Glaciimonas sp. CA11.2: one gene and its partners. The protein of the gene in region 3 binds, or shares a complex with, the protein of the main gene of each other region. Links are inferred from orthologs where the notes say so. Each region holds a gene or a part of one and is shown on either strand. Other genes may lie near its edges.

Region 1 (7,892 bases), 2.2 Mb from region 3 along the record:
GGATTGTGCGAGAAATACTTCTTAATGCCGGTCAGTATGGCGTCGGCCATTTTGTCCTGATAGGCGTTGTCGGTCAGTTTGGCTTCTTCTTCCGGGTTTGAGATGAAGGCGGTTTCAATCAGAATACTTGGGATATCAGGCGCTTTAAGCACTGCGAAACCGGCTTGTTCGACCGACCCTTTGTGAAGCCTATTAATACCGCCGATTTCACCAAGGACCGCGCTGGCAAGTTTCATACTGTCATTGATTTGCGCAGTGGTAGACAAATCGAGCAAAACGCCCGCAAGTTGCTTGTCATGACTTTTGATATTCACCCCGCCAATCAAATCTGAGGCGTTTTCTCGGTTGGCCATCCAGCGGGCGGCGGTCGAAGTGGCACCTTTTTCAGACAATGCAAAAACGGACGAGCCACGCGCAGTGGGTGTCACGAAAGCATCGGCATGGATCGAGACAAATAAGTCAGCCTGAACTTTACGTGCCTTCTGCACCCGCATACCTAGTGGCACAAAGAAATCAGCGTCACGCGTTAGCATTACGCGCATATTAGGCTGCTGTTCAATCTTGGCTTTAAGGCGCTTGGCGATGGCGAGCACGATATCTTTTTCATGATTGCCGCGACTACCGGTTGCGCCAGGATCTTCACCGCCATGACCGGGGTCAAGTGCAATGGTGATCATCCGCGTCATGGTGGGCGACTTCTCAAGTTTTCTCTGCGCTTTGGGATCAACCCTTGCCACCGGCGGTTCTGGCGGTGGCACCACCGGTACTGGCTTGGTGACTGCTACTGGCGGGACGATCTCTCCCGGCTCCGCTGTCGGCCATTCGCCTTTTTGGATCATCATGGCAATTGGATCGGGCGGCACTAGTGGATACAAATCGAACACCAAACGGTATTTGTAATTCCCGATTGGGTCCAGCGTAAAGACCTGCGGTACGACCTGATCTTTCAGGTCAAACACCAGACGGACCACATTTGGTCGATTCTGACCAACCCGAACCTGCTTAATATAAGGATCGTTCGATTGAATTTTGGCGACCAGTTCTTTCAGTGCCGGATTCAGTTCAATCCCTTCGATATCGACCACCATTCGGGCAGGATTTTGCACCAGAAAATGGGTAGCTTTTAGTTCGACATCATTTTCCAGCGTAACGCGGGTATAGTCGTCAGCAGGCCAGACCCGTACCGCAAGAATTTGTGCGGCCCGTGCAGATTGCGAGGTCAGTGGCGCGACAACCGAAATAAGCAGCGTTCCACCTGCTTTGAGAATGGTACGGCGGCTTTTGGACTTCAGAGGTTTGGTGCAAATTTCAGTCGAGCGAGACATTGATTACCTTTATCGGTTACGCCGCACAATTTTACATCACGCCCGTCTCCTGAGACGCTGAGAATGACGTTTATGTCTGGTGTTGGTAGAATATTTTCTGCTTTTTCGGGCCATTCAACGATGCAAATATTGGAATCATTGAAATGCTCGCGGAAACCGGCTTCTAGAAATTCTTCCGGACTTCCCATGCGATACAGGTCAAAATGCATCACTTCGACCGTTTGTTGATTTATATTGACGGTATAAGGTTCCACCAAAGTATAAGTTGGGCTTTTGACGTGGCCGGTATAACCGGCAGCATGCAATAAGGCGCGGGTCAGTGCTGTTTTGCCAGCCCCAAGGTCCCCATGCAAATAAATCGTCAGACCCGGTGCCAGCGCCCGTGATAATGCAGCACCAAGGGCAAACGTACCTGCTTCGTCATGTAGATGAAAGGTAAAGTCTTGCATCTCGTAAAATAGTCCTCTGTCATTGATGAGTTGATGTCCTGATGTCTCTACCGCATTTTACTGAAACCGCCTTGAATCGCGCTGATCTTAACGATCACGGCATCGATCACAGCGTCGACAACAGCACCGATATCAATAACGATATCAAACGCGATCATAACCCCACCGCAATGGTTGCGCTTGCCGCCACCATCAAGGCGTGGGGGCGCGAATTGGGTTTTGCTGACGTGCGGATTACGGATGTCGATCTGTCGCAACAAGAAGCTGGCTTCGAGACTTGGCTTGCGCTCGGATATCACGGTGACATGGATTATATGGCAGCACACGGTTTAAAGCGTGCGCGACCCGCAGAATTGGTGCCGGGCACCATTCGATCGATTAGCGTGCGCATGGATTATTTGCCGCAAGATAGCGATGCCGCATGGCGTCAGCGTGAGAAAAATCGGCTTCAGCCCGGTGCATCCACGTCGGCTACGGTATCGCTATATGCACGTGGTCGTGACTATCACAAGGTGTTACGTTCGCGCTTGCAGCAATTGGCAGATCGCATTACCGCCGAAATTGGTCCCTTTGGTTATCGTGTATTTACCGACTCCGCACCGGTGATGGAGGTCGCGCTAGCGCAAAAGGCGGGTTTAGGTTGGCGCGGAAAGCATACCTTACTGTTGAACCGTGAAGCCGGTTCGTTATTTTTTCTAGGCGAGATGCTGACGGATATGCCACTCCCAACGGATGCACCGATCACGTCCCATTGTGGTCAATGTAGCGCCTGTATCGACGTGTGTCCGACCAAGGCCATTATCGCGCCCTATACTTTGGATGCACGCCGTTGTATTTCCTATTTGACAATAGAATTAAAAGGCAGCATTCCGCTGGAATTTCGAGCCTTGATCGGCAACCGCGTGTACGGCTGTGATGATTGTCAGTTATTTTGTCCGTGGAATAAGTTTGCTCAACCGTCCACGTTGAATGATTTTGATGTACGTAACGGTCTCGATAACGCCACGTTAGTAGAGCTGTTTAGCTGGACCGAAGCCCAATTTAATGAGCGCTTACAAGGCAGCCCGATTCGCAGGATAGGGCACGAGCGATGGTTGCGTAATATTGCGATCGGATTGGGTAATACAGCCGCAACGGCCATAACAACGCATAATGCATCAGAAATCATCGCTGCCTTACAAACCCGTGCCGACGATCCATCTGCCTTGATTCGCGAGCATGTTGAATGGGCATTGCAGCAGTACGGACTGTAATCTGATGCAGATGCAGCGTAATTAACGATAGTGCAGCAATCCCAGCCATAACGGCAAAGTCAGCGCCGACAATACCGTTCCTGCAGAAACCAAAAACGCCACCAAAGGTCCGTTGCCACCAAGCCGTGCTGCCAAAATATAAGCGCTTGATGCCGTCGGCAATGCACAGAACAACACGACTATTTGCAATTGCAAGGCCCCCAATCCCACCCAGCGACCAAGTATCAACGCTGCCGCCGGTAGCGCCAGTAATTTTACTGTAAGAAAAAATCCCGTCATCAACTTGGCCTGACGCACGCCAGTAAGACGCAAACCTGCACCGACCAGCAATAAGCCAATTGCCAACGCGGCATTGCCGAGTCGCGACAAGACCGCACCGGCGACATCCGGTATTGGCATACCCGATAAGCTATATAACAAGCCACATGCCGTGGCGACCAACAAAGGGTTTCTTGCCAGTTCCTTCAACAACCCGCCGTTTTTATGCACCAGCGAGTGCACCGCCGCCAGGTTACACAGCGGCACGCCAAAGCCGATCAACAATGCCATCAATCCCGTACCTTCTTCCCCCGCCATACGTGACGCCAGCGCCAACGCCATATAGGAATTGAAGCGATAGCCGGTTTGCATACCCGACTCATAATCCATCGGCGTTGCTTTCAAAAACGGCTTGCCGATCCAGGTCAGGATGATCGCCACACCAAGCGCCGTTAATCCCACCATGAGCATTTTTCCGGTGGTATCGAAATGCAATACGGTACGCGCGGTGGAATAAAACAGCAAAGCAGGAAAAAGCAGGTAATACACCAACTTCTCGGCACCGGTCCAGAAGGCATCGCCCCAATCGGTCGTCCGCCGCAAAATAACGCCAAGCAGGATCAGGGTGAAATCGGGGAGCAACAGGTTAATGATATACATGGAAAAAATGGTTATTTCGATGTTAAGTGCGGTGAAATGAAATTTTGAGTCAGCCCACTTGGCCACAAAAAATTATGAATATGAATAGTATGAAATTGCGTACAACGACAAAAAATTGGTAGAAAAAAAGCAAAAAAAAGGCAGCAAACGATATCAAAAGCCAGCACCATCAAACCTGCATGCCAACCATATCAATGGTACGAATTGTACCTTCTTGGCTTGGCTCAAATAGCCAATAAAAATCTGCCCGAATTTTTGGATATTTCTTATCTCAGTTTAAGAATTGTCTCATATCAATTCGCAAGCGCGCTTTGTAGAATTGCACAGGATTAATGAAAATAAAATAATAATCTGGACAAGGACAGCCGCGCGACGGATGTGCGGGCTTACGTGCAGTGTAACTGCGCGCTATCACGCAATGCTTTGAGCAGTTATGGGCCGCTATTCGCGTCTTTTTTTTCGTTCATTAATGGCTCTCTGTCTAAATTAACAACCAAAGCATTAATGCGATTCTTGAAACCTTCAGTTCTACCGATCCGGTTCAATAACCCGCACGGAAACACGCTGAGCGATCACGTGGAATGCTGATTTTGCCACCAGCGTAGGTTGAGTCTGATGCCATTTGAATGACGGCAAGCGTTTATCAACGCCTCGACTGCTAAAAGTAATAAAAGCACAACTTCCAACAACATAATGCCTTAAATAGGCATAAAGAGAAAAGCCGTCATTATGCGTAATAAGAAGGTCGATACAAATGCATTTTTTTGGGCTTTACAGGGAATCTGCGTACTTCATCGCAAGCCCTTTTCCATGGAATTAGCGATCCAACAATTAGCCGCGCCACACACCGTTCATTCCATGGTTGCGGCTATTGCTTTATACGGCTTCGATGCGGAACTAACGCGCTGCGTTACCGCAGATGTGGACAAAGAATGTCTACCTACCGTCGTTTGGTTGACACCCAAATCCCCTTTTCTACAAGTCGAAGCCGCCCCAACAGAGGGCAACAATTCGAACGAACTTGCGTTGCTATCGGCAATGACCCAAGTGTCAATTGCGATGACAGATATCGCAGGCAGGCCAAACACACCAAACAGCGTAGACAGCGCAACTTCAGTTCTACCGCCAGAAGCGCCGGATGCGATACCAGCCATCATCCTGGAAGTCGATACCGACAGTTTTTTGGTACTGGAAAAAGGTGAGGTATCACCAACCATGATGTCGCCCGCAGATTTTTCACTTCGGTATCACGGCTTTCTCACCCGCATTAATGTGCAAGCTGATCCCGGTACGGATATTGATAGCGAGACCGAAGCGCGGCAAACGCGCACATTCGGCTTCAGCTGGTTTGTGCCTGAATTACTCAAACACAAAAAATTGTGGCAAGAAGTATTGCTGGCCTCGCTGGTGATCCAGTTAATTGCACTGGCAACGCCGCTGTTCACGCAAACCATCATCGATAAAGTAGTAGTTCACCGAACAGAAAGCACGCTGATCGTGATTGCGATTGGCATGGCAATTTTTATGCTGTTCTCGGCTGTCTTATCGTGGTTGCGCCAATATCTGGTATTACATACCGGTAACCGCGTCGATGCGGTATTGGGTTCATCAGTGTTCGAACGCCTTTTTAAACTGCCGCCGCAGTATTTTCAGCATCGTCCGACCGGCATCATTGCCGCGCGTCTGCACGGAATTGAAACCATCCGCGAGTTCATCTCTGGCGCAGCCGTAACGCTGATACTGGATCTGCCATTTCTATTTATTTTTGTCGCCATTATGTTTCACTACAGCGTTACCTTGACGCTGATTGTGTTGGCCGTCTTATTGTTAATCGTCGGGCTAAGTATTGTTGTAGCGCCGTTGTTTCAAACACGGCTGCAACAACAGTTTCAACTCGGGGCGCGCAATCAAGCCTTTCTGACGGAATATGTATCCGGCCTCGAAACGGTCAAATCATTACAACTAGAGCCGCAACTCAACAGCAAGTACAGCGGTTATCTCGCCAGTTATCTGCAAGCTGGTTTCTCCACCAAGCAACTGGCCAATACTTACAACACCACCGCCAACTTTTTGGAGCAATTACTTAGCCTGTTGATCCTCGGTATCGGTGCCTACACCGTCATGCACTCAAAGGAATTCACTATTGGGATGCTGGTTGCCTTCCAGATGTTTGCGGGCAAATTGTCACAACCAATGTTGCGTCTGGTCGGCCTGTGGCAACAATTTCAGCAAGCAAGTCTATCGGTAGCGCGGCTAGGCGATTTGATGAACGTGCCGATTGAACCTTATTCAGTCATCCCCGCACGCGACACCGCACGGCATGGTGAAATCGAAATAGGCGAAATCGCTTTTCGTTATGCCGATCACCTTCCGCTCGTCTATGAAAACGTCTCCCTGACCATCCGTCCAGGACAAACCATCGGCATTATGGGGCCATCAGGCTGCGGCAAAAGCACGCTCGCAAAATTATTGCAAGGCTTCTACCAACCCAGTGCTGGTCGCATCCTGATTGACGGCGTCGATATCCGGTATCTCGCGGCCAACGAACTGCGTAGCTACTTCGGCGTCGTGCCGCAGGAAACCACGCTCTTCTCCGGCACTATCTTTGAGAACCTACAAATGGCCAGCCCCAACGCTAATTTTGAGGCCATCACCACCGCCTGCAAAATGGCAGAAATTCACCACGTCATCGAAGCCTTACCGCAAGGCTATCAAACCGAAATTGGCGAACGTGGCGCCGGCCTCTCCGGCGGTCAAAAGCAACGTATTGCCATCGCCCGCGCCTTATTAAAGCAGCCAACCATCCTCATCTTCGACGAAGCCACCAGCGCCCTCGATGCGCCTACCGCAGAGCAATTTGCTCGGACCATCAACTCTCTCAAGGGCAAGGTGACGATGCTATTTATCACACATGGCTTACCGCAGGGACTGAAGGTCGACGCCGTATTTAGCCTAACCGCAAACGGCGCGCAATTGGTTAACCCTGACGCAGAAAGCAATGTGCTTGGTAATTCCATATTGCAAGCAACAGAAGGAGGCAATTAATGCCATCCACGCCACCGGACAATGCAAATCTGAATGCAAGCATCAATACAGCATCAGAAAATAATTCGACATCATCAAAAAATAATTCCACATCATCAGACAAGTGGGGCAAACCAGATCAGTCGGAGCTCGCGCAAAACATGGCCCCGATCATGGCGCTGCCTTCATCCAATCGTTGGCAAGATCCTCTGCATTTGATCGAAGCCGAAGCGCCAAGCCACATCAAGCGATTGGTTCTATGGACAGTATCGATTCTTATTTTAATATTGATCATTTGGACTGCGTTCGGCAAACTCGACATTATTGCCACCGCCGAAGGCAAGCTAGTCCCGCAAACCTTAGTCAAGATCGTGCAACCGGCAGAACCTGGCGTCGTCAAAAAAATACTCGTCAATGAAGGCCATAGCGTCAAGGCCGGTCAACTATTAGCCCAACTCGATACCACACTGGCCAACGCCGATCGTAACGGCGTCAGCAAGGATATTGATATCCAGCGCATGCAGATTCGTCGGATCAATGCCGAACTGGCAGATCAAACGATGGCATCCAAAGCAGGAGACGATCCGCAGCTATACGCGCAGGTACAGCGTCAATTTTTGGCGCACAGGCAAGCATTTCTAAGCAGTCTGGATCAAGAGAAATCACTGGTCATCAAAGCCACGCACGAGTACCGCAGTGCGGTGCAGATTTCCGCTAAATTAAAACAAACATTACCGCTGTATCAACGCAGTGCAGAAGCCTACGCCAAGCTAGAAAAAGAAGGTTTTGTCAGCGGTCTGGCTGCCGACGAGAAGCAGCGCGACGCCATTGAAAAAGCCAGAGATCTAGACGCGCAACAGTCAATCGTCGCCTCGCTTGCCGCAACCATCGCAGCCCAACAGCAAAGGATCACCCAGTTACAC
Region 2 (8,013 bases), 1.1 Mb from region 3 along the record:
TGCCCGCTGCAATGCCACGCTCTGGAAAGATAAACTGGGACAAATTTCTCTCGCTGTCACCACGTTGTTTTGGGGCGCGGGTGCCACGCTGCAATTCATCGTGCTGAAATGGGCGGAGAAGTCACTTCATATGCCCCTTGATAAAGCGGCAATTTTACAAGGCGTCGTTGCAGTAGGCGTTGCTATCGGGGCCGTGGCGGCCGCCCGCTTTGTCCCACTAAAGAAGTCGCTGTCCGTGATGCCGATGGGCATCGTCATGGGCTTGGTTGTCATGTCAATGACACTTGTTCACTCAATTTGGGTGGCCTATCCGTTATTAGTGCTGATTGGTGCGCTTTCTGGCTACTTTGTAGTGCCAATGAACGCCTTGCTCCAGCATCGTGGTCACGTCCTGATGAGCGCCGGCCACTCGATCGCAGTACAAAATTACAATGAGAACTTGTCAGTATTAACCATGTTGGTACTGTATGCAGTAATGGTAAAACTAGATTTGAACGTCAATCTGGTCATCATCATGTTTGGTGTCTTTGTATCCGGCACCATGTTTTTGGTGATGCGCAAACATTCTGCCAATCAACGAGAGCATGATTCGCTGGCTTTGATCGGTGAGCACAAACATTGAGGCGCTGATTGATTCTCTGAATATGATTCTTTGAATAGATTGAGTTGTACGTGAAGGGATTGAATTGTAGAAGTGGGACGTTTACCCATCTACTCCGGTTTTACAAATCGTTCATAACAGCTTGATGCCAACGGAGTCAGGACTTAAGTGCAACCTTCACCGTCGCCAGTCTTCGCGTCGTTGCAGCTCGCGTCGCCCAATCGTCTGGCACGATAAATCCCCTTCTGCTCTCTAATCCCTCGTTATCGCAGACCCGTAAAGTTGCCAGTAATACCGGTCCGCTGTCCTGATTAAAATGCAACAACAGGGCATTACTTAGCTCAGCAGCAGTTAACGTATCTGTAAGAGACGCCTTTGCAGGTGCCAACCAGCGTTGTTTCGGCAGAATCAGATAACGAAAGTTGTCATCAATCACAAGCTGCGACCACGCGCACCAATAACCACGGCAATGTCCAGCCGAAACACCTAGCCCAGTGGGAACAATGAATCCATCATGTTGATAAAACAGCCAACCGTTGATTAGGGCCAGAGCAGAAACTACTGGTTCGGTTAAATACGCTTTAGCCACTGGATTCTGCGACAACATCAATTGGCGACTAAGAATTTTCTGGATTTTTTGGCCTAACGAATCTGTGAGATTAGGGCCAATAAAATCATCGGCCACTAAATTACCGTCTACCGTTTCCAGCAGATAAAATTTGGTAGCAAATTCCCAATGGACTAAGCCGGATGGCTGCCGTAAAAGAAAGTCAAATTCACCGACGGTAGATCCTTTTTCGGTTCTGACCTGCAACCCATGGGCGACCAATATTTCTTGTTGCTGAAAATAAAATGCCATTAACTTTTCTGCATACAGTCCCAGCCGCGTGGATGAAAGAGTATCCATAAAAGCATGTAAAACCTGAAGCTTTTCGGGCTTGCTATCCAGCGCCTCAAGCCATGTCGCCCAGCGTTGATTTACTTTAAGATTGCCATCATCCGCGCCTCCAATGTGGGCAATCTTGCCCTGCCATTGCGGTGCCTGAGTATTCAGTAAATCGGGAGAATCAAGCAACCAGGCGAGCGCTCTGACGTGGTGATCATTGAGGTGGTTCCAGCGCTGATGAAACTGGCCCTGAAAGGCATCCCGATAATCCGAGGAGGCCTGCGGAAAGGTTGTAGACGCGCTATGGCTATTCGAGAACGGGTGCATGACAGGTCGTCGCGAGGCACAAATCGCTCCACACTTTTGCTTTATCTGCTGGCTTACGCAATAAATAGGCGGGATGATAAGTCACCACCAACGGCAATCCAGCATAACGATGTATCGTCCCACGCAATGAGGCGACCAGCGTTGACGGATCTAATGCCAACAGTGCCAGCGCCGCTGTTTTACCTAAAGCGACCAAAACAGTGGGCTCGATAAGCGCAATCTGCCGCTGGAGATGCGGCAGACATGCGGCGATTTCTTCGGCTGACGGTGATCGGTCATGACCTTCATCATTGGTAGGGCGACATTTGACGATATTAGCGATGTAGGCATTCTCGCCGCGCTTGACACCTATCGCTAAAAGCATATTGTCGAGCAATTTGCCAGCCGGGCCGACAAATGGCTCGCCAACTTGATCTTCGGACTGACCCGGTCCCTCTCCAATGAATAGCCATTTGGCGCGTTCGTCACCGACACCAAATACCGTATGCGCACGACCGTGGCACAAACCGCAGCGGGTGCATTCACTCACTGCAGCCTTAAGTTGCCGCCAATCCATTCCAGCGATATCGGCTAGAACCGTGTCGGAGTCGGTCGCAATATTCTGCGGAATTTGCTGCAATGGATCGAATGTAGTCGGCGCTGTAGATATCGGCAACGATGTCTCTTCCCAGGCTGACATTAAATCGTCTGCTTCAGCTTGGGCACCAGGCGCTTGCGCTGCTGGCAGCGCAAGCGCTGGAGTTAATATTATAGCAACATTATCAACAAATTCCGCCTTTAGGATCGCAGGCGCCAGAGCAACTATTGTACCAACAGGAGCATTCGCAATCTCGGCTATCAAGACCTCTGGCTGGGTTACCAGTTGCACAATCTCAGCGTGACGTCGCACCCACAAAGGACCGACACCGCACTCGTCAAGAAAAATAGCACGCCGCGTCGAGGTATTCATAACGGCAACCTCATGACGATGGCGTCTTCACGTTGATTACCAGCAGCGGGATAATACGATGGCCGCCGGCCAATCTCGATGAAACCAAAGCGCTGATAAATGACGATAGCGCGGGGATTGGATGGTCGCACTTCCAGAAGCACTGACGCCATAGCGTGTTCTCGTGCCAGCAGCGCGACCTTATCAAGTAACTGCATACCAATACCACGCCCCTGATAATTGGCGTGGACACTGATGTTTAATAAATGTGCTTCATCCACAACGTACATCATAAAAAAATAGCCAAGCAATTCTTGATTGGCATCGCGTAGTGTCCAGCATTGATAACCATGCGCGATGGAATCAACAAAATTACCATGCGTCCATGGATGCGAATACACCCGATTTTCGATTTCGACCACTTCCTCCAAGTCATCAATTGACATGGGCATGAAAGAAAATGGCGATAGTAAAGTATCGTTACTTTTATCGTTACTTTTATCGTTACTTATTGGTCCCAGGCTCGCACTCATACTGCCACCTTGGCAGCGCGTTCTGCTGTAGTAAAAGCCACTTTATTGCGAAGATAAAGCGGCTGTGCCTCAACCGCTGGCAGACCTAGACCTTGTTCAAATGCCTTTAAACCAAGCCGTGCGATTTGCCGCGCATGTGGCATGAGTCCAGGCTGTGCATTTGCGGCAAATGGGGCCGCAGCAAACAGTTCGGCGTAAGCCGACAATCCATTGCCACACGCCAGTAGTGCCGATGGCGTATTTAGCACCAACGTATCTAACGGTAATACGTGTGCGGGTGCGGAAAGCGTTGGCTCAACAACAATCTCCCATGCATCATTGGTATAGCGATACTGTGCCCAGTAAACCTCGCCCATGCGGGCATCCAGAATACTCAGCACTTCATTGGCACCAACTGCCTCCTGACAAGCTTGCGCCATGGCGGCCAAAGTGACTATCGGCAATACCGGCAGGGCAGCGCCAAACGCCAGCCCCTGAACAATACCGCAAGCAGTCCGAACCCCGGTAAACGAACCGGGGCCGATACCGAATGCCAGCGCATCACATTGCGCCAGGCTGATACCGGCTTCAGCCAGCAGGCTTTGTACCATGGGTAAAATGGTGTGGGAATGGGTTTGAACGCCGGCGGATTCACGGCTAAATACCTGACCATCGCGCAGTAGCGCAGCGGAGGCAAGTTCGGTTGAAGTTTCGATGGCTAGAATAATCGGCATAGCCACTATTTTACCGCGCCAGACCGATCCAGCGCAGTTTCAATCGATGGTTCTCATCGCGACATTGAATAAATTTTGCCTGTACACCACTCTTACGCCTCAGAAGCCGTTTTGAACACCCCAAGAAAAGTCTAGTCACGGTAAAATAGAGTAATGCCTGTCCTGATTATTGATAACGAAAATCGCCCCCAACTTGCTCAGATTCTGGCTGATGACGGCTGGGTGGTCGCTTGCCTTTGCGCTGCATGGTGTGGGAGTTGTCGTGAATATCAAATAAACTTTACGGCATTGGCGCACCGCCACCCTGATACGCGATTTGTTTGGATTGATATTGAGGATCAAGCCGATCTTATGGATGATCTTGACGTGGATGATTTTCCGACATTGCTGATTCAGCGTGGTCAAGTCGTCACATTTCTTGGTCCCGTCGAACTCGACCTGCGGTTAGCTGAACGTATATTCTTGGCGCAACATAAAAAATCACCAGCCGATCTGGCCGCTGAAGCTCACAGCACCGCCGAACGACGTCATTGGCAAAGCAATGGCAATTTGGTATTACGGCTTCAAAACGCTGTTGCAAAAAAAAACCTCTCCTAAGCTCGTTGCGGACTATCGCGTCAGCGCCTTAACTTAGGTTTCAGATGGTGTAAATATCAAAATATGCGGTTATGGCCCTCGAAACAGGAAATTTTTGAGTCCCGTTTAGCATCGAACCATTAAGCCTAATAAATCCTGCCGCTAATTTTGAGCGCGTCCTAAAACAATATTACCCCGCCAACCAGGGATCGCGATCTGGATACGGAAATTCAGCCATCATAAAGTCAACAAAACTGCGGACTTTTGCTGACAATAACCGTCTACTCGGATACACCAATTGCACCGAAACCTTGCTGATGGGATGATCCGCCAGGACCCGTACCAGACTCCCTGTTCGCAGATCATCGCCGAGCGAATACGAACTGCGCATCGCAATTCCCATTCCGGCAAGAGCGCAATGACGCAACAAGTCAGCATTATTCGACATCACCTTGCTCGTAATCGGTACAGTCGAGACCCCATCTGGCGAGTGGAAACTCCAATGATGGCGGAGATGCTCTAAAGAGAAATTGAGGCACGCATGGTGCTGAAGATCTTCGGGTAGTTGAGGACTACCGTGTTTGCGCAGATAATCGGGCGAAGCACATAACAATACTTCGGCAATCCCCAATTGGCGGGCTACCATGCTGACGTCGAACTTCTGAAATACCGTAAAAATACCAACATCGAAACCTTCTTCGACCAAATCGACCGTACGATCCGACATTGTGACGTCAAGCGCGACATCTGGGTATTGCATAGAATATTTGGGTAATAAGCGGGTTAATTGCAATTGCCCAAAGCTAATTTGAGAATAGATATTTAAGGTTCCTGCAGGCCTTTTGGATACTGCTGAAGCAACCGCATCAGCTTCGTCTATCTCGGCAAGTATGCTGCGTACGCGCTCCAAATAAGCTTGCCCGGTTTCGGTCAATGACATTCGACGTGTTGATCGATTCAATAAACGCGTGCCGAGATGGTTTTCCAAATCAGCAACGTGACGGGTAACGACCGCATTGGACAGCTCCATAACTTTGGCCGCGCCAACAAAACTACCCTGCTCCACCACTTTTGAAAATACCCGCATTGACTGTAGGCGATCCATATTTTTATGCATCCTTTATGAGATTTACTACATTTTAAGTCATCTAAATCTGGTGTTTACTCAATCTAACTATCTACCTGTGCGTGCATTTTTTTATCATCAGGTACGTCAAAAATGTTACCAATACCAAATGGGGCTCCATGAGCTGACTTTTAAGCAAAAAACCAAATCATTCATTAAACGCTTAGCCGCAACGGCAAATCACGCAGACGCTTACCGGTTAACGCAAATACTGCATTCGCTACGGCAGGCGCGATGGGTGGCACTCCCGGCTCACCAACACCTTGCGGCGCTTCAAGGCTAGGCATAATCACCGTTTCAATCACTGGCACCTGATGTATTCGCAAGACCGCGTAATCATTGAAATTTTGCTGTACCACTTCGCCATTCTTTATTGTCACCTCGCCGAGTAGCGCCGCACTCAAACCAAAGACGACAGCCGACTCCATCTGCTGGACGATAATATTGGTATTCACCGCGAGACCACAATCGATTACGCACACTACTTTATGCACTTTAATATTTGGTATCTGATCATTCTCAATCGAAATTTCAGCCACCTGCGCCACGATACTCCCAAATGACTGATGTAACGCGATACCGTGAGCACGACCAGCGACCGGTTGACCCGCCCGTACCAAAGCCACTTCCAGAACAGCACGATGACGCGGATGAGTTTTTAATAGATTTAGTCGAAACTGTGCGGGATGAACAGCCGCTGCATACGCCAACTCATCAATAAAACTCTCTTTAAAAAAAGCGTTATGTGAGTGCCCGACCGAACGCCAATTTCCTAACGGGACGGCGCTGGGAACAATGACATGCGCGATCTCCTGATGCGGAATTTCATATTGCATATCGAACTCTCCTTCTGCCGCCGCCCTATCCGGCCCGATCAAAGGAAATCCCAAATTGCGACGTACAAACTGCTGCGTGACAGAGCCGCTGGCAGATTTATTTTTATACCAAAGTATCTGGCCTGTAGTATCGAGCGCCGCCGAAAAATGGGCGACTGCGGCAGGCCGATAAACATCATGCGTCATGTCATCTTCGCGCGTCCAGATCATTTGCACAGGTTTACCATCGGCCTGCTTCGCAATCGCGACCGCCTGCACAATCATGTCAATTTCCAGACGCCGCCCAAAACCACCTCCCAAATACAGTTCGGTGATGGTCACATCCTCGATCTTGACACCTGCGAGCTTAGCGGCACTAGCGACCGCCATGCTCGGCACTTGAGTCGACACCCACAAATTGACTGTGCCATCTTTGACCTGCGCCGTGCAGTTGACTGGCTCCATTGTTGCGTGCGCAAGGAAGGGTGCAGAGTACATCGCCTCCACCGTATGCAACGCCGCTTCTCTATTTGTGTCAGAAATCAGGCCACCGGTACGGTGATAGATATGTCCTGATTCTGTGGCTAATTTTTCTCTTAATTCCCGAAAAATGGCGGCAGTGGACAGTACCCGATTCTCAGCGTCGTCCCAGGTAAGCCGCAATTTTTCCGCACCCTGTTTTGCTTGCCAAAAAGTTTTTGCGATAACGGCAACACCGGCTGCGGCCCCAAAGTGAGGAAGAATTACTGATGAAAAATCGACCGTTTTAATCACGCCTGGTGTGCGCAACGTTTCCGACGCGTCAAATTGTCGCAGTCGCGCTCCGATCACGGGCGCCATCTTGACTGCTGCAAATAGCAAATCAGGTGGTCGAGCGTCAATCCCAAAAATCGCCTTTCCGTTGATCTTGCAAGCGGTATCGCGCCGCGCCTGAGGCTGCCCGATTAATGTAAAATCCTCCACACGCTTGAGCGATACATTGCTCGGCGTCATCGCAGCAGCCCTCGCTGCCAGACTGCCATAACTGGCACGCCGTCCATTAGCATGACTCACCACCCCGTCGGCGGTAGTGCACTCGGTGGATGCTACCTGCCATTCTTGTGCTGCCGCCTGTATCAACATGGCACGCGCAGTCGCACCAGCCTCGCGCATCGGTTGCCATGCATCCCGCACGCTGCTTGAGCCACCGGTCAAGACGATACCCATTTCACTACCAACTTTAGTCATCAGCCATTGCGCACTGAGTTTTAATAACCCATCATCATCTGGATGAAAAGGTAACATCTCGGAAAAAAGGGCGACGTTACCAAATATACGGTCCAACGGCGCTTGCTCTATACGGACCATGCTAAGTGGCACATCCAGCTCTTCTGCGATTAGCATTGGTAGCGCGGTATGGACTCCTTGGCCCATTTCACAGCGTGCTATTGCCACAGTAACCATTCCGTCCGGGGCGATCTTGAGCCAGCCGTTCAATGCTATCTCACCACTCTTTGTCCGCATCGGAA
Region 3 (7,904 bases):
TTTTGACTGCTCATCAAGGAAGTCACCAATCGACATACCTTCGGGCGTCGGAAAATCCGGGAGTTGCGGCTTGCCCAGTTGCAGCGACAAGTTACAACGCTTGGCGATCTCTACTGAGTTTTGCAATGCGGCCGGCATGTCAGCAAATAACGCCGCCATTTCGGCCTGGGTTTTAAAGCATTGCTGATCATTGAAACGTCGCACGCGCCGCGCATTTGCCAGCATTTCGCCCTCAGAAATACAAGTGCGTGCCTCGTGCGCAATGAATTCTTCTTTATCAAGAAATTGAATCGGATGCGTTGCTACCACCGGCAGTTGCAGTTCGGATGCCAGCGCAACCGCGTGGCGCACGTTCGCCTCCATATTCGGCTGATCAGCACGCTGCACTTCGATATAAAAACTATCGGGAAAAATACCCATCCAGTGCTGGACACAACGTTTAGCCGCTGCCAGATTACCGTTATCAATGGCGATACCGACATCACCAAAATGCGCTCCGGAAAGTGCGATCAGGCCGTTGCCACCCGATTGGTGCTGAAGGTCTTCCAGCCACTCGGAGCGAATTTCGGCGCGGCCGCGGTGTAGATTTTCTATCCATGCCTTGGACAGCAATTCACATAACTGTAAATAACCGACACGACTCTTCACCAGCAACAGTAAACGTGATGGTTTATCGCGTGCCTCGTTGTTGGTGATCCAGACGTCGCAGCCAATGATCGGCTTAACGCCTTTGCTGCGCGCAGCCTTATAAAACTTGACCATGCCAAACAGGTTGGCGAGATCGGAGATTCCTAATGCGGCTTGCTGATCGTCTGCAGCGGCTTTAATTACGTCATCGATGCGGACTAAGCCATCGACGATTGAATATTCGGAATGCAGGCGGAGATGGGTAAATTGCGGTGTCGTCATAGCCCGTATTTTACCCCGCCACCCGCTCTGAAGCGGCTTTCGCACAGCAAATCACGTTGAAAAGTCGCGCCGCGTTTATAATACTGTTAAATCAATGACTTACAGAAACTTCAAAGAACCTCAGAGAATCAAGCTTATGTCGTCCACACCTACTTACGTCAACATTGCAGCGTACAAATTTATCACTTTCGATGATACCGCAGAGAAGCGCGCGGAATTTCTGGCAACCTGTACTCAACTTCAGCTAAGAGGGACCATTCTGCTGAGTCCTGAGGGCATCAATATGTTTTTGGCGGGCTTCCGCGAACAAATTGATCAGTTTTTAGTCTGGCTACGGTCAGACCCGCGCTTCGCTGATGTCGAAGTAAAAGAAAGTTATTCAGAAAATCAGCCATTTACACGCATGCTGGTGAAGTTAAAGGCGGAAATCATTACGATGAAACACCCTTTGATTAAACCGGAGTTAGGGCGTGCGCCCTCTGTTGCGCCGAAAACACTCAAGCGCTGGCTGGACCAAGGCCACGATGACAATGGTCGTCCTGTGGTCATGGTCGATACGCGTAACGGTTTCGAGGTGGATGTCGGCACTTTCGAAAACACGGTCGATTATCGCATTGACAAGTTTAGTGAATTTCCGGAAGTCATTTCTGCCCACAAAGAAGCATTGATCGACAAAACTGTTGTTACCTTTTGCACCGGTGGTATCCGCTGCGAAAAAGCCGCTATTCATATGCAGGAGATTGGCTTTGACAGCGTCTATCAACTAGATGGCGGCATTCTTAAGTATTTCGAGGAATGCGGCGGCGCGCACTATAACGGTGATTGCTTTGTGTTCGACTACCGAACAGCGCTCAATCCTCAGCTTCAAGAAACAGCGGCTTCGCAATGCTTCATCTGCCGCACTGTCGTGACCCCCCGCGAACAACTATCGCCGGAATACATCATCGGCGTCTCTTGCCCGCATTGCGCCACCAATCGAATGAAAAAAATGTCGGCACAAGACACAACAGTGCCAAAAATCACGTCGACTCCATAAACGACATAGCCACTACGCACGTTGACAGACATAAAAGCTCATCATTGATTCGGATGGGCTTTTTTCTAATCTGTATACAGATCACACATCACGCAGAACGGGGTGGAGATCGACGGCAGCAATAAATAAGAGTTAATTTAACCATCCTTTGATGGGCACCTCAAATTTTAGCTATATCATTCATTTATTCCATAATGCGGTAAATCGATAAACTTTACTATCACGGCGCTAAGCGAACCATGAATTTGACGCTCGAAGCATTGCAGATCATCGATACCATTGACCGCAAAGGAAGCTTTGGCGCCGCCGCCATAGCACTCAATCGGGTGCCGTCAGCGCTCACTTATAGTATCCGCAAGTTAGAAGAAGATCTGGATGTTTTATTGTTTGACCGAACCGGTCATCGCGCCAAACTCACAGTTGCCGGTCTCGAACTATTGACCGAAGGACGTCACTTACTCCAGGCAGCGCAAGAACTGGAGCGGCGCGTAAAACGTACCGCGACTGGCTGGGAGGTTGAACTGCGGATCGTATTGGATAGTATTGTGCCGTTCGAGACACTCATGCCAATGATCGCCGCTTTTGATCGTGAAAATGCAGGAACGCGCTTGCGCATTTTTCATGAGGCCCTTTCCGGTGTGTGGGAAGCCCTGATCAATGATCGCGCCGATCTGGCCATTGCCGCGCCACATGACGGACCCGACTACGTGCGTATGAGCGGAGATTTCCAGACACGCCAATTAGGCCTCACCGACTGGGCCTTCGCGGTTGCGCCGCACCATCCTTTGGCGTGTGCACCGGAACCCTTGACCGCTAATACGATCCAACAGTACAGGGCGGTTGCAGTCGGCGACACGGGACGCGTTTTACCCAGCATTACCTCCGGACTGTTAATCGGCCAAGATATCTTAACCGTACCGACGATGTCGACAAAATTGCAAGCACAACTGAACGGATTGGGATGCGGCCATTTGCCGCGTCGTCTGGCTGCTCCTTATTTTTTATCGGGCGCTTTGATTGAAAAAGAAACACTGGAGGCAAAACCGGGCGTCAAATCGCAAATCGCATGGCGAACGCCGGTCTTAGGAAAATCTCTTAAATGGTTTATTAATCAATTGAGCGATCCTGGAACCGTGCAGAATTTTATTGAGTGGCCTTAGTCAATGCCAAATACAGATCCTTATTTTTTTCTAATTACTTAACAATGCTCAACGCAAGCCCATACATTGGACGTTTCGCTCCCTCCCCGACCGGGCTATTGCATGATGGTTCGCTGGTTGCCGCTATGGCGAGTTATCTCGATGCCAAAGCGCATCAGGGTCAATGGCTGGTGCGGATGGAAAACGTTGATGAAGCACGCACTGCGTCCGGCGCAGCCGATGCGATTTTAAAAGCGTTATCGACACTACAGATGGCTTGGGATGGGCCGGTAGTATTTCAAAGCTGTCGCACAAATTTGTACCAGGCGGCATTTGACAAACTAGGACGACTAGCCTATCCATGCGGCTGTACGCGCCGTGAAATCGTCGACTCACAAATTGGTGTCGCGTCCGATGGTGCCGCAGTTTATCCTGGCACTTGCAGGGAAGGACTGCCAGTTGGCAAGCCGACCCGATCCTATCGATTGCTGGTACCCGATGCCGGTCACCCGGCTGAACTGATCAGGTTTGAGGACAGATGGCAAGGGTTAATGCAACAGCATCTTGCAATAGAGGTCGGCGATTTTGTGCTGAAACGTGCAGATGGATTTTGGACCTACCAACTTGCCGTGGTCGTCGACGATGCAGATCAGGGTGTGACACATGTTGTGCGTGGTGCGGATCTTCTTGATTCCACCGCCCGACAAATTTATTTGCAACGGCAACTGGGATTGACAACACCAAGCTATTTGCATGTGCCGGTTATCACCAACGCCAACGGTGAAAAATTATCCAAACAATACGACGCACAACCGCTGGATTTGAGCCAACCACTTCAAACGCTGGTCAAGGCCGCATGGTTTCTAGGATTGGAAATTGGCCACGTTGCCTCAGTTGAAACATTCTGGGCCGTTGCCATTGCAGCCTGGGCTAGTCAGCGCGTAGAGCGCCGTAACATCAACTAAAACGGTAGCAGATTCGAAGCAAAACGTTCTATGTCTCTCATACTGCGATGGCATTTTTTTAGGCGGTGGCACATAAAAGCCAGTAATTTGCCTGGGCATTTTACTGGCACACTTATTTCACCTTGTGGATAACCTGGCTTAGCGCTTAGGCATTCCGCCTAATAGCGCAGCAAGCTTTCCTTTAGGCTTGACCGGAAGACCTGACTGACTATTTTGCGCGCTCTCAACTGACGAAAGCGTAGGTTCGTACGGTTTCAAGAACCACGGATCAATTTTCTCTTTGCGCGGCAACGATGTATAGGCGCTACGCGTATGCTGGCTGCTACGATCCGAGGATCCTGAACGTGAGTCGGTTCTGCTGTCCGAGCGAGCGTCCGAACGTGAATCTGAACGTGAATCTGAGCGAGCATTGCCACGCGAATCACCGTCATCACGACGCGGCGAGCGCTCACGCTCAACCACGCGTGCCTTCGCCACAAAGCCCACCAACTCAGCACGAACAAACTTGTGCTTGATCATTTTTTCAATATCTACCAACAACCGCTCATCTTTATCAGTACACAGCGAAATGGCATCGCCCGACGCGCCAGCACGACCGGTACGGCCGATACGATGGACGTAATCTTCCGCGTTATAAGGCAAATCGAAGTTAATCACGCATGGTAGCTCAGCGATGTCGAGACCGCGAGCGGCAACATCGGTCGCGACCAACACTTCAATCGCACCTTGCTTGAAAGCTTCCAGCGCTGCCATCCGCTCGTTCTGGCTTTTATCACCATGGATCGCAGAAGCATTAACGCCTTCGCTTTCCAGATGCTTGGCCAGACGTGATGCGCCGATTTTCGTATTCGAAAACACGATGACCTGCTTAAGATTGCGTTCGCGGATAATAAAAGACACCGCGTCCAGCTTTGCCTGATCATCAATCCGATACATCGTTTGTGTGACATTGTCAGCCGTCGCATTACTGCGTGCGACTTCAATGGTGACCGGATTTTTGAGGAAGCTACCTGCGAGTTTTTTGATTTCAGCAGAAAACGTAGCTGAGAACATCAGACTCTGACGCTCTTTCGGGAGCAGATTAATAATCCGTTGCAAGTCGGGCAGAAAGCCCATATCAAGCATGCGGTCAGCCTCGTCCATCACCAAAATTTGCGTTTGCGACAAGCTGATGGTTTTTTGTTGAACGTGATCCAGCAAACGACCCGGCGTTGCAATCACAATTTCGATACCTGAACGCAGTGCCGCAGTTTGTGGGGCCATATCAATACCACCAAACACCACCGTTGCACGCAATGCCGTATGACGGCAATAGGCTTTAACATTTTCGGCAACCTGATCCGCCAGTTCACGGGTTGGCGTCAAAATCAAGGCGCGGACCGGATGCCGTGCTGGTGAGGCGCTGGTGTTGGCGTGCGCCAGCAACAACTGAATAATCGGGAGCGCAAATCCTGCCGTTTTACCGGTGCCGGTTTGGGCCGCGCCCATCACATCCCGACCTTGTAAAACGATCGGAATGGCTTGGGCCTGAATAGGCGTCGGGTTGACATATCCTTGATCGCTCAGCGCCCGCAAGATGTCTGGAGACAACCCAAAATCTGTAAATTTAATGGATGCCTCTAATGCTTCCGCATCGGACGCTATGATAATTTCTTGTTGCTTTTCAGACTGAGTGTCAGGCATAGTAATTGGCGGCCTTTCACGCTATATCATTCATGTATATAGACGTGGCATTAACGAATTTTCATTCGCCTAAAGGCACTATTGCTTTCAAAGAATTCGTGATTTCGTGTCAACTTTTACATCATGTCAAAGGCGCTAACAGCAACGTCCGACTAGTTTCAAGTTGAATCGATAGGGGTGTGTAACTGTCGTACGATCAGCACACTTTTGCATTACAGTCCAGCATTTAGTCCAGCATTATACGCCTAGCCGCCAATTTTCTTCATTTCTGTTCATATCCCTATCTGATCTAACGGCCAGCGCGGTCGCACATTAAATGCATAATCGCGCTGCGCAGCATCCGGACTGATTTGCAAACGCATTGCACCGGCAAAAGCAATCATTGCGCCATTATCGGTACAGAACTCAAGTTCAGGATAAAACACCTTGAAACGCCGCTTCACCGCAGCCGCATTTAACGCGTCGCGCAATTGCAGGTTAGCGCCGACGCCCCCGGCGATTACCAAGCGGTTAAGCCCTGTCTGTTTTAAGGCAGCAATGCATTTGACCACCAGAACTTCCACCAAAGCATCCACAAAAGCGCGCGCGATGTTAGCTTTATCCTGCTCGCAAATATTGATCGTTTGCTTCTTCACCAAGGTCAGTACCGCTGTTTTCAAGCCAGAAAAACTGAAATTCAGATTTTTTGAATGCAACATTGGTCTCGGCAATTGATACGCTGTTGGGTCTCCAAACTCTGCCAGACGCGATATTGCTGGTCCACCGGGATAACCAAGACCCAGCAATTTGGCCGATTTATCAAAAGCTTCGCCCGCAGCGTCATCTAACGTTTCACCAAGCAAAGTGTATTGCCCTACGCCATCCACACGCATCAATTGCGTATGTCCACCCGACACCAATAACGCCACAAACGGAAATTTCGGTGGATTACTCGCCAGCAACGGGGACAAAAGATGCCCTTCCAGATGATGCACGCCCAGCATTGGCTTATCTAAAGCCAGACCGAGACCGCAGGCAACTGACGCACCGACCAACAAAGCACCAGCTAATCCGGGCCCTTGTGTATAAGCGATGGCATCTATATCGTCAAGATGCGTGTTTCCCTCAGTCAATACTTGTTGTAATAACGGGATTGCGCGGCGGATATGATCCCGGGACGCCAATTCTGGTACAACGCCACCGTATTGTTCGTGCATCGCCACTTGTGAATAAAGTGCGTGAGAAAGCAAACCGCGCTGTGTGTCGTATAACGCAATACCGGTTTCATCACAGGATGATTCAACGCCGAGAACAATCATGGTAATAGGTAATTTTTACAATCTCGCATTGTAATGGAATGCGCACGCTGGCTAGATAACTCTCTGCATATGGGCTTAACTATGGAGAAATTTTGTGTTGCAGCAGCATCAAAACACCTTTTTAAACGCTGTGCGTCCTTAATCTTTCCCCAAGCGTTGCATTGCATCACGCAAGAAATGAATATGGCGGGAGAAACGGGTACACGCAGTACAAGTCCACAAATGCACCCTGACGCGAACGCGATGGATGGGTGAAAGCGTTCGATCCTGCGCTTCTGACAAAAGGCTTTGCGTTTCACGGCAAGTAGGAAATAGACGTTGACGGGGCATATTTTATTTATTGGAATAAAGGTCAGTAAAAAAACGCATCAAGTACACATGAAGACAAGAACGCATAAATTGTAGTCGTGGAAACGCCGCGAAAATTACATCTAATTGCAATATCTGTCGATTAAATACATGTACTAATAACAACAAATAACACGTCACACTACAACACCATACTTTATGGCACTACACTATTATCCGATCGCTACGCGGGATGAATACCAAACCAATTAATTTGCAGACATTCGCGCAAGCGCGTACGTGCCCGGTACAACAGCACCCACGCGTTGGCAGTAGTAATATCCAGTTCCTTGCAGATCGCGTCGGTGTCCAACTCCAACCATTCGCGCATCATAAAAATACGCCCTGTTTTGGCTGGCAACTTGTCTATACACAACTGCAAAATATCAAAAAATTCCTTGCGCTCCAGTGTCTGATCTGGATTTCCCCAATCGGGCATTGCTTCAGTTGCGTGATCTCGGCTGTTGAACAATGCATCCACCATATCTGCATCACTGCGATCATCATAAGGATCATCAGTAAGTTG

The links.
Region 1: the proteins of tsaD (region 3) and tsaE are in contact, whole or in part, in a crystal structure (PDB 6N9A), measured with the Thermotoga maritima proteins. The link is inferred for Glaciimonas sp. CA11.2 from one-to-one orthologs. Residues at the interface, in WP_004082750.1 of Thermotoga maritima: Cys10, Asp11, Arg49, His50, Leu82, Gly84, Gly135, Gly136, Glu154, Thr155, Leu156, Asp157, Asp158, Ser159, Glu162, Asp165, Lys166, Arg169, Leu170, Tyr175, Lys213, Thr214, Leu217, Tyr218, Gln221, Arg222, Asn324; in WP_004082108.1 of Thermotoga maritima: Leu37, Gly38, Lys46, Lys57, Val59, Lys60, Ser61, Thr63, Phe64, Thr65, Leu66, Met67, Val69, Pro71, Tyr82, Arg83, Leu84, Asp86, Asp88, Phe89, Asp93, Ile128, Asp130, Glu131, Arg134.
Region 2: the proteins of tsaD (region 3) and tsaB are in contact, whole or in part, in a solved structure (PDB 4WQ4), measured with the Escherichia coli proteins. The link is inferred for Glaciimonas sp. CA11.2 from one-to-one orthologs.

What each region holds. Positions count from the first base shown.
Region 1 is NZ_JAVIWL010000001.1:492,655-500,546, reverse strand. The notes cover bases 32-2,906. They hold tsaE (tRNA (adenosine(37)-N6)-threonylcarbamoyltransferase complex ATPase subunit type 1 TsaE), read right to left. Parts: upstream 1,775-2,906; coding sequence 1,289-1,774; downstream 32-1,288. Other genes in these bases: queG (tRNA epoxyqueuosine(34) reductase QueG), read left to right, coding at 1,945-2,906; RGU75_RS02095 (N-acetylmuramoyl-L-alanine amidase), read right to left, coding at 32-1,325. In the rest of the region: more of RGU75_RS02095, read right to left, coding at 1-31; more of queG, read left to right, coding at 2,907-3,027; RGU75_RS02080 (AEC family transporter), read right to left, coding at 3,049-3,945; RGU75_RS02075 (peptidase domain-containing ABC transporter), read left to right, coding at 4,675-6,990; RGU75_RS02070 (HlyD family type I secretion periplasmic adaptor subunit), read left to right, coding at 6,990-7,892. UniProt on the Escherichia coli protein: Required for the formation of a threonylcarbamoyl group on adenosine at position 37 (t(6)A37) in tRNAs that read codons beginning with adenine.
Region 2 is NZ_JAVIWL010000001.1:3,843,099-3,851,111, reverse strand. Bases 2,131-5,126 are described here. They hold tsaB (tRNA (adenosine(37)-N6)-threonylcarbamoyltransferase complex dimerization subunit type 1 TsaB), read right to left. Parts: upstream 3,989-5,126; coding sequence 3,272-3,988; downstream 2,131-3,271. Other genes in these bases: RGU75_RS16680 (LysR family transcriptional regulator), read right to left, coding at 4,755-5,126; RGU75_RS16685 (thioredoxin domain-containing protein), read left to right, coding at 4,142-4,585; rimI (ribosomal protein S18-alanine N-acetyltransferase), read right to left, coding at 2,760-3,188; RGU75_RS16700 (uracil-DNA glycosylase), read right to left, coding at 2,131-2,763. Outside these bases: lysophospholipid transporter LplT, read left to right, coding at 1-622; RGU75_RS16705 (DUF1853 family protein), read right to left, coding at 759-1,814; more of RGU75_RS16700, read right to left, coding at 1,795-2,130; more of RGU75_RS16680, read right to left, coding at 5,127-5,669; RGU75_RS16675 (xanthine dehydrogenase family protein molybdopterin-binding subunit), read right to left, coding at 5,846-8,013. UniProt on the Escherichia coli protein: Required for the formation of a threonylcarbamoyl group on adenosine at position 37 (t(6)A37) in tRNAs that read codons beginning with adenine.
Region 3 is NZ_JAVIWL010000001.1:2,720,792-2,728,695, reverse strand. The notes cover bases 5,018-7,904. They hold tsaD (tRNA (adenosine(37)-N6)-threonylcarbamoyltransferase complex transferase subunit TsaD), read right to left. Parts: upstream 7,031-7,904; coding sequence 6,005-7,030; downstream 5,018-6,004. Other genes in these bases: RGU75_RS11800 (sigma-70 family RNA polymerase sigma factor), read right to left, coding at 7,563-7,904; RGU75_RS11805 (zf-HC2 domain-containing protein), read right to left, coding at 7,169-7,360; RGU75_RS11815 (DEAD/DEAH box helicase), read right to left, coding at 5,018-5,732. In the rest of the region: dnaE (DNA polymerase III subunit alpha), read right to left, coding at 1-909; RGU75_RS11830 (sulfurtransferase), read left to right, coding at 1,046-1,945; RGU75_RS11825 (LysR family transcriptional regulator), read left to right, coding at 2,185-3,105; tRNA glutamyl-Q(34) synthetase GluQRS, read left to right, coding at 3,150-4,049; more of RGU75_RS11815, read right to left, coding at 4,188-5,017.